DNA from 3 places in the Janibacter zhangyanbonis genome. Region 2 is predicted to be linked to each of the others. Evidence: predicted binding sites of a transcription regulator. Region 2 holds the regulator's gene; each other region holds the start of a gene.
What was found. The regulator LexA, encoded in region 2, represses DNA repair genes until DNA is damaged. The targets are predictions, from matches to a motif close to TCGAACANNTGTTCGA.
Positions count from the first base shown of each region.

Region 1: a site for LexA is predicted at 1,964-1,979, ahead of recA (recombinase RecA). Genes of this name have one in related genera too.
Region 3: a site for LexA is predicted at 1,421-1,436, ahead of ACQBJO_RS02440 (HNH endonuclease signature motif containing protein). Genes of this name have one in related genera too.

Region 1 is NZ_CP191481.1:2,197,643-2,202,775, forward strand. It holds gene ACQBJO_RS10700 (regulatory protein RecX) at 67-714, opposite strand; gene recA (recombinase RecA) at 720-1,724, opposite strand; gene ACQBJO_RS10710 (ABC transporter permease) at 2,035-2,823, opposite strand; gene ACQBJO_RS10715 (ABC transporter permease) at 2,820-3,653, opposite strand; gene ACQBJO_RS10720 (ABC transporter ATP-binding protein) at 3,653-4,579, opposite strand; gene ACQBJO_RS10725 (DUF3046 domain-containing protein) at 4,576-4,830, opposite strand; gene ACQBJO_RS10730 (agmatine deiminase family protein) at 4,892-5,133, shown strand, end outside.
Region 2 is NZ_CP191481.1:1,259,191-1,264,323, forward strand. It holds gene ACQBJO_RS06205 (ABC transporter transmembrane domain-containing protein) at 1-175, shown strand, start outside; gene ACQBJO_RS06210 (LysR family transcriptional regulator) at 105-1,019, opposite strand; gene ACQBJO_RS06215 (NAD-dependent protein deacetylase) at 1,061-1,921, shown strand; gene lexA (transcriptional repressor LexA) at 1,896-2,645, opposite strand; gene ACQBJO_RS06225 (LysM peptidoglycan-binding domain-containing protein) at 2,850-3,236, shown strand; gene nrdR (transcriptional regulator NrdR) at 3,521-3,979, shown strand; gene ACQBJO_RS06235 (vitamin B12-dependent ribonucleotide reductase) at 4,095-5,133, shown strand, end outside.
Region 3 is NZ_CP191481.1:489,482-494,614, forward strand. It holds gene ACQBJO_RS02435 (Na+/H+ antiporter subunit A) at 1-1,270, opposite strand, end outside; gene ACQBJO_RS02440 (HNH endonuclease signature motif containing protein) at 1,462-2,931, shown strand; tRNA gene ACQBJO_RS02445 (tRNA-Arg) at 2,940-3,011, opposite strand; gene ACQBJO_RS02450 (MFS transporter) at 3,072-4,310, shown strand; gene ACQBJO_RS02455 (hypothetical protein) at 4,321-5,133, shown strand, end outside.

The sequences.
Region 1 (5,133 bases), 940 kb from region 2:
CACGACGCCCACCCTACGCACGCGACACCCCCTGCGGTGCGCACCCGAAGCCCCGGGCCGGGGCTGCTAGTCGCGCTGGTGCTCCGGCTGCGAGTCGAGGGCCTCGGTGATGACCACCCGGGCGACGTCGTGGCCATAGCCCTTGCGGGCGAGCAGGCCCGCCAGACGCCGGGTCTGGGTGGCGCGGTCCAGCCCGTGCATGGTGCGCAGCCTCTTCGCGACGAGCTCGTGCGCGCGGGCCCGCTCGGCCTCCGGGTCGACGTCCTCGAGCACCGAGGCGGCGAGCTCCTCGTCGACACCGCGCTTGCGCAGCTCGTGCGACAGGGCCCGTCGGGCGAGCCCGCGGCCGGCCTGCTGGGAGCGCACGAGCGCCTGGGCGTAGGCCTCGTCGTCGACGAGACCGACCTCCTCGAAGCGGTCGAGGACCTCGCTCGCGACATCGGGCGGGCAGCCCTTGCGGGTCAGGGCGTCCTGCAGCTGCTTGCGGCTCTTGGGCGCGCCGGTCAGCTGACGCAGGACGACGGCACGTGCGACCGCGTGCTCGTCGGCCTCGGGGTCAGCCTGCGGCCCCTGCGGGTCGGGCGGGGGGACCCTTCGAGACGGTCGCTGCGCGACCTCCTCAGGGGCCGTGGATCCGGACTCGATGGCGGAGACCGCCGCGCGCAAGCTCTCGAGCTGGCCCGCGGCGGTCTCGTCGTCGTGACGCTCCGGCATGACGATCAGAAGTCGACGGGGACCTCGGCCGGGGTCTCCTCCTCGACCTCCGGCTGCACGCCGATGCCGAGCTTCGTCTTGATCTTGGACTCGATCTCCTCGCCGAGCTGGGGGTTGTCCTTGAGGAACTTGCGGGCATTTTCCTTGCCCTGACCCAGCTGGTCGCCCTCGTAGGTGTACCAGGCCCCGGCCTTGCGGATGAAGCCGTGCTCGACGCCCATGTCGATCAGCCCGCCCTCGCGGGAGATGCCCTGGCCGTAGAGGATGTCGAACTCCGCCTGCTTGAAGGGCGGGGAGACCTTGTTCTTCACGACCTTGACGCGGGTGCGGTTGCCGACCGGCTCGGTGCCGTCCTTGAGCGTCTCGATGCGGCGGACGTCGAGACGGACCGAGGCGTAGAACTTCAGCGCCTTGCCACCGGTGGTCGTCTCGGGCGAGCCGAACATGACACCGATCTTTTCCCGGAGCTGGTTGATGAAGATCGCCGTCGTGCCCGAGGAGTTGAGCGCACCGGTGATCTTGCGCAGGGCCTGGCTCATCAGGCGGGCCTGCAGACCGACGTGGCTGTCACCCATCTCACCCTCGATCTCGGCGCGGGGCACGAGCGCCGCGACGGAGTCGATGACGATGATGTCGAGCGCGCCCGAGCGGATGAGCATGTCGGCGATCTCGAGCGCCTGCTCACCCGTGTCCGGCTGGCTGACGAGGAGGGCGTCGGTGTCGACACCCAGCTTCTTGGCGTACTCGGGGTCGAGCGCGTGCTCGGCGTCGATGAAGGCGGCGATGCCGCCGGCCCGCTGGGCGTTGGCCACCGCGTGCAGGGCGACGGTCGTCTTACCGGAGGACTCCGGGCCGTAGACCTCGACGACGCGGCCGCGGGGCAGGCCGCCGATGCCGAGCGCGACGTCGAGGGCGATCGCACCGGTCGGGATGACCGCGATCGGGGGACGCACGTCGTCACCCAGACGCATGACCGCGCCCTTGCCGTGGGCCTTCTCGATCTGGCCCATGACGTTGTCGAGGGACTTGAGCTTCTGCTCGTGGAGCTTGCTGTCGATGGCGGTGACCTCAGCCATGCCACACCTTCCTTGTCATCGTGTCGTGCGCGTCCACCGGCGACCAGGTCCCACACGGTCGGACGTGTCGTGCTGTCTGGTCAGACGCTAGGAGCCGCCACCGACAACCGTCCGCAGCTGCCGTGGGGCTGTGGACACCGGCGCTGTCGGTCGGGCACCTGTGGACGACACTACCGAACACCTGTTCGAGACATGGGAGGTGACGTGCCGACACGCCGCGCACTCCTCCCCCTTCGTCCCTGCGTCAGGACCGCAGGAGGGTCTCGATCCGCCTCGAGGTCGCCCAGATGCCCACCGCACCGAGGACGACGAGGTAGGCGATGTGCCACAGCAGGCCCCACCCGACCTCGCCGAGCATGAGCCCCCGCTCGAGCGCGACCCCGTGGTAGAGCGGCGTCGCCTGGACGATCGGCTGCGCCCACCCCGGGTAGGTCGCGAGCGGGAAGAAGGTCGCCGAGAGCAGGAAGAGCGGCTGGATGACGAGCATGATCCAGTCGAAGTCGACCCACGAGCGCATGAAGGTCGTCGCGAACATGCCGACGGCCGAGAAGGCCAGCCCGATGAAGACCGCCGCGGGCACCGCGAGGAGCGACCACCACGACTCGACGACGCCGACGGCGAGCGCCACGAGGTAGAAGACGAGCGCGTAGACCCCGCCCCGGATGAGCGACCAGACGACCTCGCCGACGGCGATGTCGCGCGGGCCGAGGGGTGTCGCGAGCATCGCGTCGTAGATGCGGGCGTAGCGCAGCTTGAAGAAGACGTTGAAGGTCGAGTCCATGATCGCGCCGTTCATCGCCGACGCAGCGAGCATGGCGGGCGCGACGAAGGCCGCGTAGCCGACCTCCTGCCCACCGTCGGTCACGACGACGGGCACGAGCGACCCGACCCCGATGCCGAGGGAGAGCAGGTAGAAGACCGGCTCGGCGAAGCCCGTGACGAAGGCGGCCCACTGGCGCCGGAAGCCGACGACATTGCGCTCGACGACCGAGCGCCACATCGCCAGGCCGGGCGTGAGGACACCGGTGCTCACGAGACGAGCCTGCGGGTCATGCCGGTGCGGGCGTAGACCCAGCCGGCGCCGACGAAGAGCACGAGCACCGCCAGGTGCACGAGGTCGAAGGGGGCGAAGCCGCCGTGGGCCGCGGCCCGGCACAGCTCCACGCCGTGCCACAGCGGGGTCACCCAGGCGAGTACCTCGAGGACGAGCGGCAGGCGCTCGACGGGGAAGAAGGCGCCGGAGAAGAGCATGAGGGGCGTGATGACGAGGCGGTAGACGACGTTGAAGGCGGAGTCCCCCTTCGCCCGGGCCGTGAAGCCGAAGAGCGGTACCGCGAAGGCCAGCGTCACGAGGACCCCGATCGGCACGGCGAGCAGCACCCACCACGACGTGAAGCTGCCGAAGAGCGCGGCGACGAGCACGAAGGCGGCCGCGGCGAACCCGCCCTGCGCGGCGATGACGCCGAGGTGACCGAGGAGGAGGTCGCTCACGGTGAGCGGGGTGGCGAGCATCGAGTGGTACATGCGGTTCCACGTGAAGAGCCCGTAGACCGGGTAGGTCGACTCGCTCACCGCGGTCATCATCGCCTGCACCGCGATCATCGCCGGCGCCACGAAGAGCAGGTAGGGCACGCCGTCGACCCCGCCGGACGCGTCGTCGACGAGCGAGCCGAGCCCGATCCCCATGGCCAGCAGGAAGAGCAGCGGCATGACGAAGCGGCTGAAGACCGACCCCATCCACGTACGCCGGTAGACGAGACCGAAGTAGCCGGCCACCGCCGCCACCCGCTCCGCCGGACGAAGGGGGGACCGCTCGCCGTGCACGTGGCGCCCGGTGACGGCCGTCGTCTCCACGGTCGCCATCAGTCGACGAGGGTGCGGCCGGTGAGGTGGAGGAAGACGTCCTCGAGGCTGGAGCGCCGCACGATCGAGGAGACCGGCTGCAGACCGCGGGCGTGGACCGCCTCGAGGGCACCGTCACCGTGGTCGGTGTAGACGAGCAGGCGGTCGGGCAGGGCCTCGACGCGCTCGCCGACGCCCTCGACGAGGTCGGCGGCGTGCAGGTGGTCGTCCACCGGCAGGCGCAGCTCGAGCACCTCTCGCGTGGAGTGGGTCTCGATGAGCGAGCGAGGTGAGCCCTCGGCGACGATCCGGCCACGGTCCATGACGACGAGGCGGTCGCACAGCTGCTCGGCCTCGTCCATGTAGTGCGTGGTGATGATGAGCGTGACGCCCTGGCGCTTGAGGCGGAAGAGCCGGTCCCAGAGCACGTGCCGGGCCTGCGGGTCGAGGCCGGTCGTCGGCTCGTCGAGCAGGAGGATCTCGGGGTTGTTGATGAGCGAGCGGGCGATCGTCAGGCGACGCTTCATGCCGCCGGAGAGCGGCTCGACCTTGTCCTTGCGCCGCTCGGTGAGCTGGGCGAAGTCGAGCAGCTCGTCGGCGCGCTCGCGGATCACCTTGCGCGGCAGGCCGAAGTAGCGGCCGTAGACGTGCAGGTTCTCCTCGACGGTGATCTCCTCGTCGAGGTTGTCCTGCTGGGGGCAGTTGCCCAGGCGGGCGCGCACGGCCGCGCCGTCGGTCACCGGGTCGAGGCCGAAGATGCGCAGGTCTCCCCCGGTCGGCGGCGAGGTGGCAGCGACCATCTTCATCGTCGAGGACTTGCCGGCGCCGTTGGGGCCGAGGAAGCCGAAGGACTCACCACGGGTGACCTCGACGTCGATGCCGCCGACCGCGGTGAAGTCGCCGAAGGTCTTGGTCAGGCCGGTGGCGCTCAGCAGGACCTCACTCACTCCGGCACCTCGTTGGCGATCTCGGGCGGGACGGGCATCGGCTCGCGGTCGACCCCGAGCCGGCGGTGCGTCGGGATGTCGAGGTCCTCGCACAGGGCCTCCCACACGAGGCGAGGGGACTCCCCTTCGTCCAGGGCGGCGGCGACCGTGCGGTCACCGAGCGCCTGGACCACGTGGCCTCGCGCCAGCGTGTGGGCATAGGCCTGCCCGAACTCGTCCTCCATGAGGGTCCAGAAGTGACTCAGCCGCACTCGGCGAGTGTAGGTGCCTGCCGGCAGGCATACTGCAGCCACGACGACGAGGAGGCGCTCGATGCGCGAGCAGACCCGGTGGCGCATGCCCGCCGAGTGGACCGGCCACGAGCGCACGTGGATGGCCTGGCCCAGCAACGGCTACACGCTGGGCGACACCCCCGAGGAGGTCGCCAGCGCGCGGCAGACGTGGGCGGCGGTGGCCCGGGCGGTCGCGCGCTTCGAGCCGGTGACCATGGTCGTCGCCCCGAGCGACATCCACCGGTGCCGCGAGCACCTGCGCAACGACACCGCCCACCCCAT
Region 2 (5,133 bases):
GAGAGCGCTGCTGCGCCGGCTGCTCGAGGACTACCCGGGCGTGGTGATCGTGGCCTCGGACCGGCCGCAGGAGATCCTCGCGCAGTGGCGCGACTGGACGGTGCCTATGCCGGCAGCGACGTCTCTGCCGCCGCGGTCAGCGCCTCGAGCGTCGTCGCCACTGCCGGCACCTTGAGCAGGTCCTCCGTCGTCACGACGTGGATCCGGCGCCGGGTCTGCGGGTCGAGGGGGCGGATGACGACGTCGTCGTTGGACGTCGCCGCCCGGATGAGGTCGGGGATCAGGGCGACGCCCAGACCGGCGGCGACGAAGCCCTGAACGGCGACGTAGTCCTCGGTCTCGAAGGCGACCTTGGGCGCGAAGCCGGCGTCGTGGGCGATCTTGAGCAGGTGTCCGCGGCAGCGGGCGCAGCCGGCGATCCACTCGTCGTCGGTGAGGTCGGTCATCGAGACGACCTCGTGGTCGGCGAGCGGGTGGTGACGCGGCAAGGCCACGCGCACCTCCTCGTCGAGCAGCGGGTGCACGACGAAGCCCTCGAGGTCCTCGCCCCGGGCCAGCTCGCTGCCGTCGTAGGAGAAGGCGACGGCGAGGTCGACCTCGCCGGCCCGCAGGGCCGCGAGCGACTCCGGCGGCTCGGCCTCGGTGAACTGCACGGACAGGTCGGGGTGCTCGGCGCGGACCGCCGCCAGGGCGCGGGGGACGAGCGTCACCGACGACGACGGGAAGGCCATGAGCCGCACCCGACCCGAGCGCAGCCCGGCGATCGCGGCGACCTCCTCCTCGGCGGCGTCGAGAGCGGCGAGCACGGGGGTGGCGTGGCGGGCGAGGACGGCGCCGGCCTCGGTGAGCCGCACGGAGCGACCGACCTTTTCGACGAGGACGGTGCCGGTGCGCTGCTCGAGGCGCTTGACCATCTGGGAGACCGCGGGCTGCGAGTAGCCGAGCGCGAGGGCAGCGGCGGTGAAGCTGCCCTCATCGGCGATGGCCCGCATCACGCGCAGCCCAGCGGCGTCGATCATGGGGCCCATCGTAGGTCGTCGCGCCGACCTAGGATCGAGGCATGCCAGACGACGTCGATCGGGTCGAGCAGATCGCGAGGGTGCTGCGCCACGGGCCGGCCCTCGTGCTCACCGGGGCCGGCATGTCGACCGAGAGCGGGATCCCCGACTACCGGGGCCCGGACGGGACGCGGCGAGTGACCCCGATGCACCTGTCGGAGTTCGTCGGGAGCAGCTCGGCGCGACAGCGCTACTGGGCGCGCAGCTTCGTCGGGTGGCGGCGGTTCCACGCGGCGCGGCCCAATGCCGCGCACCACCTCGTGACCCGGCTGCAGGAGCTCGGGGCCGTGGGTCCGGTCATCACGCAGAACGTCGACGGCCTGCACCAGGCCGCCGGGACCCACGATGTCGTCGAGCTGCACGGCAACCTCGTCGAGGTCGTCTGCCTCGCGTGCGGGGCGCGCATCGACCGGCCCACGCTCGATGCGCGGATGGCGGCGCAGAACCCGGGCTTCGACGTCGACAGCGACGAGATCCGGCCGGACGGCGACGTGCGGCTCGAGACCGTCGACGTCGAGCGCTTCGTCGCACCGGAGTGCGAGCGGTGCGGGACCGACATGCTCAAGCCGGACGTCGTCTTCTTCGGCGGAGCGGTCGCCAAGCCGCTCGTGCAGCACTGCTTCGACCTCGTCGACGCGGCGCCGAGCCTGCTCGTGCTCGGCAGCTCGCTGCAGGTGATGTCGGGGCTGCGCTTCGTGCGGCACGCCGCGAAGCGCGGGATCCCGGTCTCGCTCATCACCCGCGGTCCCACCCGCGGCGACGACCTCGTCGACCACCGCGTCGACGGGGAGCTGGGGGACTCCCTTCGCTCCCTCGTCGACCTCGTGGAGGTGGGCGTCAGAGACGCCGCAGCACCGCGGTGACCTTGCCGAGGATCGTCGCGTGGTCGCCGTCGATGGGGTCGAAGGCGGGGTTGTGGGGGAGCAGCCACACGTGGCCGTCCGTGCGCTTGAAGGTCTTGACCGTCGCCTCGTTGTCGAGCATCGCCGCGACGATGTCGCCGTTGTCCGCGCTCGGCTGCTGCCGCACGACGACCCAGTCGCCGTCGCAGATCGCGGCGTCGATCATCGAGTCACCGACGACCTTGAGCAGGAAGAGCGAGCCCTCGCCGACGATCTGCTTCGGCAGCGGGAAGACGTCGTCGACGACCTCCTCGGCGGTGATCGGGACGCCGGCGGCGATCTGACCCAGGACGGGCACGTAACTCGCCTCGGGGCGCTCGTCGCCGGAGCCGGTCGGGTCGACGGCCTCGTCGTCGGCACTGGCGCCACCGCGCATGCCGGCCATGTCAGCGACCGACCCGGGGTCGGTCGGGGAGGGCTGGTCGTCGGGGGAGATGACCTCGATCGCGCGGGGGCGGTTGGGGTCGCGACGCAGGTAGCCCTTGCGCTCCAGGGAGGAGAGCTGGTGGGCGACCGAACTGGGGGAGGTGAGGCCCACGAGCTCGCCGATCTCGCGCAGGCTCGGCGGGTAGCCGCGGGTGGCGACGGCATTGCGGATCACCTCGAGCACCTTGCGCTGGCGCACGGTCAGCCCGTCGCCGGTGTCCCGCTGCGGGAGCTGGTGGATGTTGTCCTCGTCGCCCATCTCGACCCCTTCGTGCGTCCGCCGCGACACCGTTGTCGGTGGTCGCTGGTCAACTTCTCGCTGTGACCGACAGTAGGCCGATCGAACAGGCATTTCAAACATCTGTTCGAGCGTGTTGTTGATTTCCTTCGAACACCCGTGCTAGACATCGTACAGACGTTCTATCGAACACCGGTTCGACAGAGCCGCCACGAGGAGGACCGCATGACCGCTCTCACCGCCGCCCCCGCCCGCATCGACGTGCGCCCGGCGCGCCCCGCGCGCTCGCGTCACCTCGTCTCCGTGCCCACCGGTGATGCCGTCCCGGAGCGGGCGACGACCTCCCTTCGTCTGACCCGTCGCGGGCGCCTGGCGATCACCGTGACCACCGTGCTCGTCGCGAGCGTCGCCGGCGCCACGGTCGCCTTCGGCGGTCCGGCGACCACCCCGCAGCAGGTGGCCGTCGAGCCGGGGCAGACCCTCGGGCAGATCGCCGAGGCCGAGCTCCCCCAGCTGCCCACCCGCGAGGCGGTCGCCCGCCTCCAGGTGACCAACGACCTGTCGACGAGCCACGTCCACGCGGGCCAGGTGCTCACCATCCCCGCGCCGTGAGGCGCCCCTGACACCCGGGCCCTTCGACCCGGCCCGGGCCAGCCATCGGCCGTCTCCGCAGCATGCGGGGGCGGCCGATGTGCCGTTCGTCGACAGTTCACGTGGGGGACTTGCGTGGAGGCTCACAGAGGGTTCTAATGGTCACTACATCTAGTGGTTACACGGTTGTCATTCGTCCACATCTAGTGCACAGGATGAGGCCAGTTCTCCACAGGTGATGGGGTTCCATCCCCAGACTCGTCCACCGCACCGTCCACAGGACGCACGAGCGAAGGGAGCACGGCGTGCACTGCCCGTTCTGCCGTCACACCGACTCCCGGGTCATCGACAGCCGCACGACGGAGGACGGCAGCGCCATCCGGCGCCGCCGTCAGTGCCCCGAGTGCAGCCGGCGCTTCACCACCCTGGAGAGCGCCAGCCTGACCGTCACCAAGCGCTCGGGTGCGGCCGAGCCCTTCAGCCGGGCCAAGGTGCTCGCCGGTGTCCGCAAGGCCTGCCAGGGCCGCCCGGTCACCGAGGACCAGCTCGCCATCCTCGCCCAGCGCGTGGAGGAGAGCATCCGCTCGCAGGGCAGCGCCGAGATCGACGCCCACGAGGTGGGCATGGCGATCCTGCCGCCGCTGCGCGAGCTCGACGAGGTCGCGTACCTGCGCTTCGCGTCGGTCTACCAGTCCTTCGACTCGCTCGAGGACTTCGAGACCGCCATCGAGCGCCTGCGTGCCGAGCACGCGACCGCCACCTAGAGACCCCCCGGGTGCCGCCAGCGAGTGGGCTGTCGGTACCCGGTGACACCGTTTGACACAGCACTCCACACCGACCAGCAGCAGACCGTCACCACACGGATCGAGGAGAAGCAGCATGACCGAGACCGCCGGCAAGTCCAGCGCCCGTCGCGGGTCCCGCACCAAGGGCCTGACGATCGAGCGCATCCACACGACCGAGGGCGTCCACCCCTACGACGAGGTCACCTGGGAGAAGCGTGACGTCGTCCAGCAGAACTGGAAGACCGGCGCGACGATCTTCGAGCAGCGTGGGGTCGAGTTCCCCGACTTCTGGTCGGTCAACGCCTCGACCATCGTCACGACGAAGTACTTCCGGGGTGCGGTCGGCTCGCCGGAGCGCGAGGCGGGCCTCAAGCAGCTCATCGACCGGGTCGTGCTCACCTACGTCAAGGCGGGCAAGGAGCACGGCTACTTCGCGACGGACACCGACGCGGAGATCTTCGAGCACGAGCTGACCTACGCGCTGCTGCACCAGATCTTCAGCTTCAACTCGCCCGTGTGGTTCAACGTCGGCACCGCGAGCCCGCAGCAGGTCAGCGCCTGCTTCATCCTCTCGGTCGACGACTCGATGGACTCGATCCTCAACTGGTACAAGGAGGAGGGCTTCATCTTCAAGGGCGGCTCCGGCGCCGGCCTCAACCTCTCCCGCATCCGCTCCTCCAAGGAGCTGCTCTCCTCCGGTGGCACCGCCTCCGGTCCGGTGTCCTTCATGCGCGGTGCCGACGCCTCCGCGGGCACCATCAAGTCCGGTGGCGCGACCCGCCGCGCGGCCAAGATGGTCGTCCTGGACGTCGACCACCCGGACATCGAGGAGTTCGTCGAGACGAAGGCGCGCGAGGAGGACAAGATCCGCGCCCTGCGCGACGCCGGCTTCGACATGGACCTCGGTGGCGCCGACATCACCTCGGTGCAGTACCAGAACGCGAACAACTCGGTGCGCGTCACCGACGAGTTCATGCGCGCCGTCGAGGAGGGCACCGACTTCGGCCTGACCTCCCGCATGGACGGCTCGGTCATCGAGTCCGTCGACGCCCGCGAGCTGATGAGCAAGATCGCCAAGGCCGCGTGGGAGTGCGCCGACCCGGGCATCCAGTACGACGGCACGATCAACGACT
Region 3 (5,133 bases), 770 kb from region 2:
AGGCGACCGTGAGCACGGACCCGGTGACGAGGCCGGCGACGGCCAGCCAGCCGGTGGTCGTCGACAGGGGGCCGTGGGCGGACTCGATGACGGCGGTGAGCGCCGACTCCTTGGCGACGAAGCCGACGAGCGGCGGCAGGCCGGCCATCGAGGCGGCGGACAGGGTCGCGGCCGCGGCGAGGACCGGTGCGGTGCGCCCGAGGCCGTGCAGCTGCGTCAGGTCGCGGGTGCCGGTCCCTTTGTCGATGATGCCGACGCTGAAGAAGAGGACCGACTTGAAGAGCGCGTGGGAGAGGACGAGGGCCAGGGCGGCCAGCCCGGCGGCCTGGGTGCCGACGCCCGCGAGGACGGTCATGAAGCCCAGCTGGCTCACCGTGCCGTAGGCGAGGAGGAGCTTGATGTCGTCCTGACGCAGGGCGCGCCAGCCACCGAGGATCATCGTCCACAGGCCGAGGACGAGCAGGAGCGGACGCCACCCGGGCACGTCCGCGAAGATCGGCTCGAGCAGCAGGACGAGGTAGATGCCGGCCTTGACCATCGAGGCTGCGTGCAGGTAGGCGCTCACCGGGGTCGGGGCGGCCATGGCGCCGGGCAGCCAGAAGTGGAAGGGCACCTGCGCCGACTTGGTGAGGGCGCCGACGAGGACGAGGAGGGCGGCCGTCGTCGTCAGGGCGCCGGCCGGGGGCGGCGAGGCGAGCATCTCGCTGATCGTGTAGCTGCTCGTCTCGCCGATGATCACCGTGCCGATGAGCATCGCCAGGCCGCCGAAGGTCGTGACGAGCAGGGCCTGGGTGGCGGAGCGGCGGTTGGCCGAGCGCACCGGGTTGTGCCCGATGAGCGTGTAGGAGAAGACCGTCGTCAGCTCCCAGAAGATGTAGAGCGCCAGGAGGTTGTCGGCGAGGACGAGGCCGAGCATGGCGCCCGCGAAGGCGGTGAAGACGCCCGTGAAGCGCCACAGGCTGGGGTCGTCGGGCTTGAAGTACCAGGCGCAGTAGAGCAGGGCGAGGGCACCGACGCCGGTGACGAGCAGCCCGAGGAGCCACTGGAGGGTGCCGAGCCGCAGTGCGAAGTCCATGCCGAGCGAGGGGACCCAGGCGATGTCCTCGACGATCGACCGGCCGGCGGTCACGTCGCCGGTCTGGGCGAGAAGCCAGGCGAAGGCCGCGGCGGGCACGAGGGCCAGGGCGAGGAAGGCGCGTCGGTTGAGGAACTTGGCGAGGCCGGGCGCAACTGCTGCCGCCGCGAAGTGCGCAAGCAGCAGCAGGGTCACGAGGGCCTCTCACGGGTCCGGGGACGGGAGTCCAGTTTAACGGCAGGTGACCGGCGCCCCGAGGCCGGGGTGCACGCGCGTCCTCGCGGTGCCGTAGGTGCCCGGCTCGGCACGTTCCCGAAGAAATCTCGGCCCACCCTCTTGAACTCTTCGAACATATGTTCGATACTGGAGGGGCGAGGGGAGGCGCCATGACACAGCAGTCGATCACCGATCAGGTCAGTGGGACCACGGTCCCGGGGCGCCTGCGCGCCGTGCTTGCCGAGGTGTCCGCCACCGGCGTCGACGGGCTGACCGAGGTCGAGCTGCTCGAGGTCGTCGCCCTCCTCGAGATGACGAAGGGGGCCGCGGCCGCCGCGCAGGCCCGCGCCACCGCGCGCTTCGTCGAGGAGCGTGACACGCGGGTGGCCGAGATGGCCGCCGCCGAGGAGATCTCCCGCCGCGAGGCCTCGCTGCGACGCCGGGCCACCCGCAGCGAGGTGGCGCTGGCGCGGCGGTGCTCGCCGGGTCAGGCCGACCGTCACGTCGGCGCCGCGCGGGCGCTCGTCCACGAGCTGCCCGGCACGATGGCCGCGCTCACCGCGGGTGAGATCAGCGAGTGGCGGGCGACGATCGTCGTCCGCGAGACGGCCTGCCTGTCGCCCGAGCACCGGCGCGAGGCCGACCGTCGGCTGGCGGGTGCGCTGCGCGACCTCGGTGACCGGGCGCTGGCTGCCGCCGCGCACCGGGCGTGCGTCGACCTCGACCAGGAGTCGGTCGTCGAGCGGCGGCGTCGGGCCGCGGCCTCGCGGCACGTGTCGGTCCGCCCGGCGCCTGACGGCATGGCCTGGCTGTCGATCCTCGGGCCGCTCGTCGACGTCGTCGGCGCCCACGTCGCGCTGCGCGCGGCCGAGCAGGCGCGGCACGTGGCGACCGGTGACCCCGAGGCCGATGCGGCCGCTGCCGCCGACGAGCGGGGTCGTGGTGCCTGGATGACCGACACGGCCCTCGAGCTGCTCTCCGGGCGGGCGCCCGGTCAGGCCCAGCCGGTCGAGATCGGGCTCGTGATGCGCGAGGGCGTGCTCCTTCCGGGCGAGCGCTCGGGCGCCAGCGCCGGCGCTGGCGGCGCCGACGACGAGGTCGAGGTGCCGGGCCACGGCGCGCTCGCCGGTGACCTCGCCCGCGAGCACGTGCTGCGACTGCTCGACGAGGGCGATGACCGAGACGGCGAGACGGCGCTCTGGCTGCGGCGACTCTGGACCACGCCCGACGGGCGCGACATCGTGGCCGTCGACTCGAGGCAGCGGCTCTTCGCCGGTCGGCTGAGGCGGCTGGTCGAGCTGCGCGACGCGACCTGCCGGGTGCCGTGGTGTGATGCGCCGGTGCGCGAGGTCGACCACGTCCGCCCGGTCGCCCGGGGCGGCGAGACCTCCGCGAGCAACGGCATGGGCGTCTGCCAGCGGCACAACCTCGACAAGGAGGCCCCCGGCTGGCGGGCCGAGGTGATCTCGACCGGGCTCGACCCGGGAGGCGGGCCGCACGAAGTGCGCCTGACGACCCCCGCTGGTGAGGTCCGCTGCCTCGCGCCACCCCTGCTCGGCCTCGGTCGTGCAGAGAGACGGCCGGTGGAGCAGCCATCGGCGCTCGAGGCCCGACTGCTGGCGCTGCTCGACGCGGCGTAGGTGCTGGGCGCCCCCGGCAAGATTCGAACTTGCGACACCTTCTTTAGGAGAGAAGTGCTCTTCCCCTGAGCTACGGAGGCCCGGCGCGGTGCGGTGAGACGACCACGCCACGGGACAGGGTACGCGTCATACTCCCTTCGGTGAGCATCCCGGCCCTGCAGCGGCGCACCGTCGCCACCCTCGCCGGGTCGCAGATCCTCGGGGGCGTGGGGGTGAGCGCCGGCGCCGCGGTCGGGGCCCTGCTCGCGGCCGACGTGTCGGGAAGCGAGACCTGGGCCGGCCTCGGCGGCACCGCCCAGACCCTGGGTGGCGCGCTCGCCGCCCTCGTCGTCGCGCGGGTCATGGCGGCGAAGGGGAGGCGCCCCGGCCTGACCACGGGGTACCTCCTGGCGATCGTCGGTGGGCTGCTCGTCGTGGCCGCGTCGGTCGTCGGCTCCTTCGTGGTGCTGCTCGTCGGGTTCCTCCTCTTCGGCGGGGCGACGGCGGCGAACTCGCAGGCGAGGTTCGCCGCGACGGACCTGGCCGACGACGCGCACCATGGCCGCCACCTGTCGGTCGTCGTCTGGGCGACGACGATCGGGGCGGTGGCCGGCCCCAACCTCACAGGTCCGGGGCAGTGGGTCGCCCGCCAGCTGCACCTGCCGGCGCTCGCCGGGCCATACGTCCTCTCCCTCGTGGGCATCGCCCTGGCCGCCCTCGTCCTCACGGCCGCGCTGCGGCCGGACCCGCTCCTGACTGCCCGCAGCCTGCAGGTCGACCACGACGAGCCGGACCCGACGGCCGGGCTCGAAGGAGAGGCGACCCGCGGCTGGGCGGTGATCCGCACCCGACCCGACGCCCTCATGGGCGTGGTCGCCATGGCGCTCGGTCACGTCGTCATGGTGTCGGTGATGATCATGACCCCGCTGCACATGCGGCACGGCCACGCCGGCCTCGAGATCATCGGTCTGGTCATCTCCCTCCACGTCGTCGGGATGTACGCCTTCTCACCACTCACCGGTTGGGCCGTCGACCGCTGGGGCTCCCGGGCGGTCATCGCGGTCGGTGCGGGGGTGCTGCTCACCGCGAGCCTGCTCGCCGCGTCGACCGCGAGCGGGCACTCCCTTCGCCTGACGGCAGCGCTCGTGCTGCTGGGGATGGGCTGGTCGTGCACCCTCATCGCCGGCTCGACCCTGCTCACCGCCGCCGTCCCGCTGCGCCAGCGGCCCGCGGCCCAGGGCCTGTCCGACGTGGCGATGGGCTTGGCCGGGGGCGGTGGGGGAGCCCTCGCCGGCGTCGTCGTCGGCTGGTGGGGCTACCCGGCGCTCGGGCTGCTCGCGGGCGGCGCGGCACTCCTGCTCGGTCTGCTGGTCCCGCTCGGGCGGCGCTTCGGTTGTTAGCGTTGGCACCGTGACTCCTCCGCCGACGACCCCTGCCCAGGCGCCGGCCGACGTGTCCCCCCTGCGCCGCGAGCTCATGGAGCTCGGCGGCCCCAACACCCTCATCTGGCCGGCCCGCGATCCGCACGTCGTCGACCTGACGACCGCTCACCCCGGCGGCGTCGCGATGCTCCTGTCCGGCCGCGACGCCCGCCTGTCCGACCTCGTCCGCGAGCCCGGGGCCCTGCTGCGCGCCCAGCGCCGGGCCACCAGCCTCACCGAGCACGTCGAGCGGATCTCCCAGGAGCACGGCGTCCACACCTGCTTCCTCGCGATGGGGGCCGCCTCGTGGCACGTGCCCGGCGAGGAGGAGCGTCCGCTGGCCTCGGTCGTCCTGCGCCGCGCGGCGCTGCGCCGGCTGCGGCCCGGGCCCGACTTCGCGCTCGACCTCGCACCCCGCGTCGAGATCAACCCCGTGCTGCTCACCTATCTGCGCCGCGCCCTGCGGCGCGACATCGACGGTGAGGCGCTGGCCGACCTCGGCCGCACGGAGGGCGGCGGATTCAACCCCACCCCCGTGCTCGAGGCGCTGCGCGAGCAGTGCGCCGACCTGCCCGAGCTCAACATCACGCAGCGGATCGTCGTCGCCGCCTTCCCCTACGGCAAGGCCGAGGCGCTGGCCGACCTGTCCCGCATCGTCGACTCCGGCCGTCTCGCCGAGGGCCCGGCGGCGGCCCTGCGCGCGGGCGAGGCGCTCCCTCCGCCCGAGGCGCCGGCCCCGAGCGTCGCCGACTCCGCCGTCCTCGACGTCACGGCCGACCAGCAGACGGTCCTCGACCGGGTC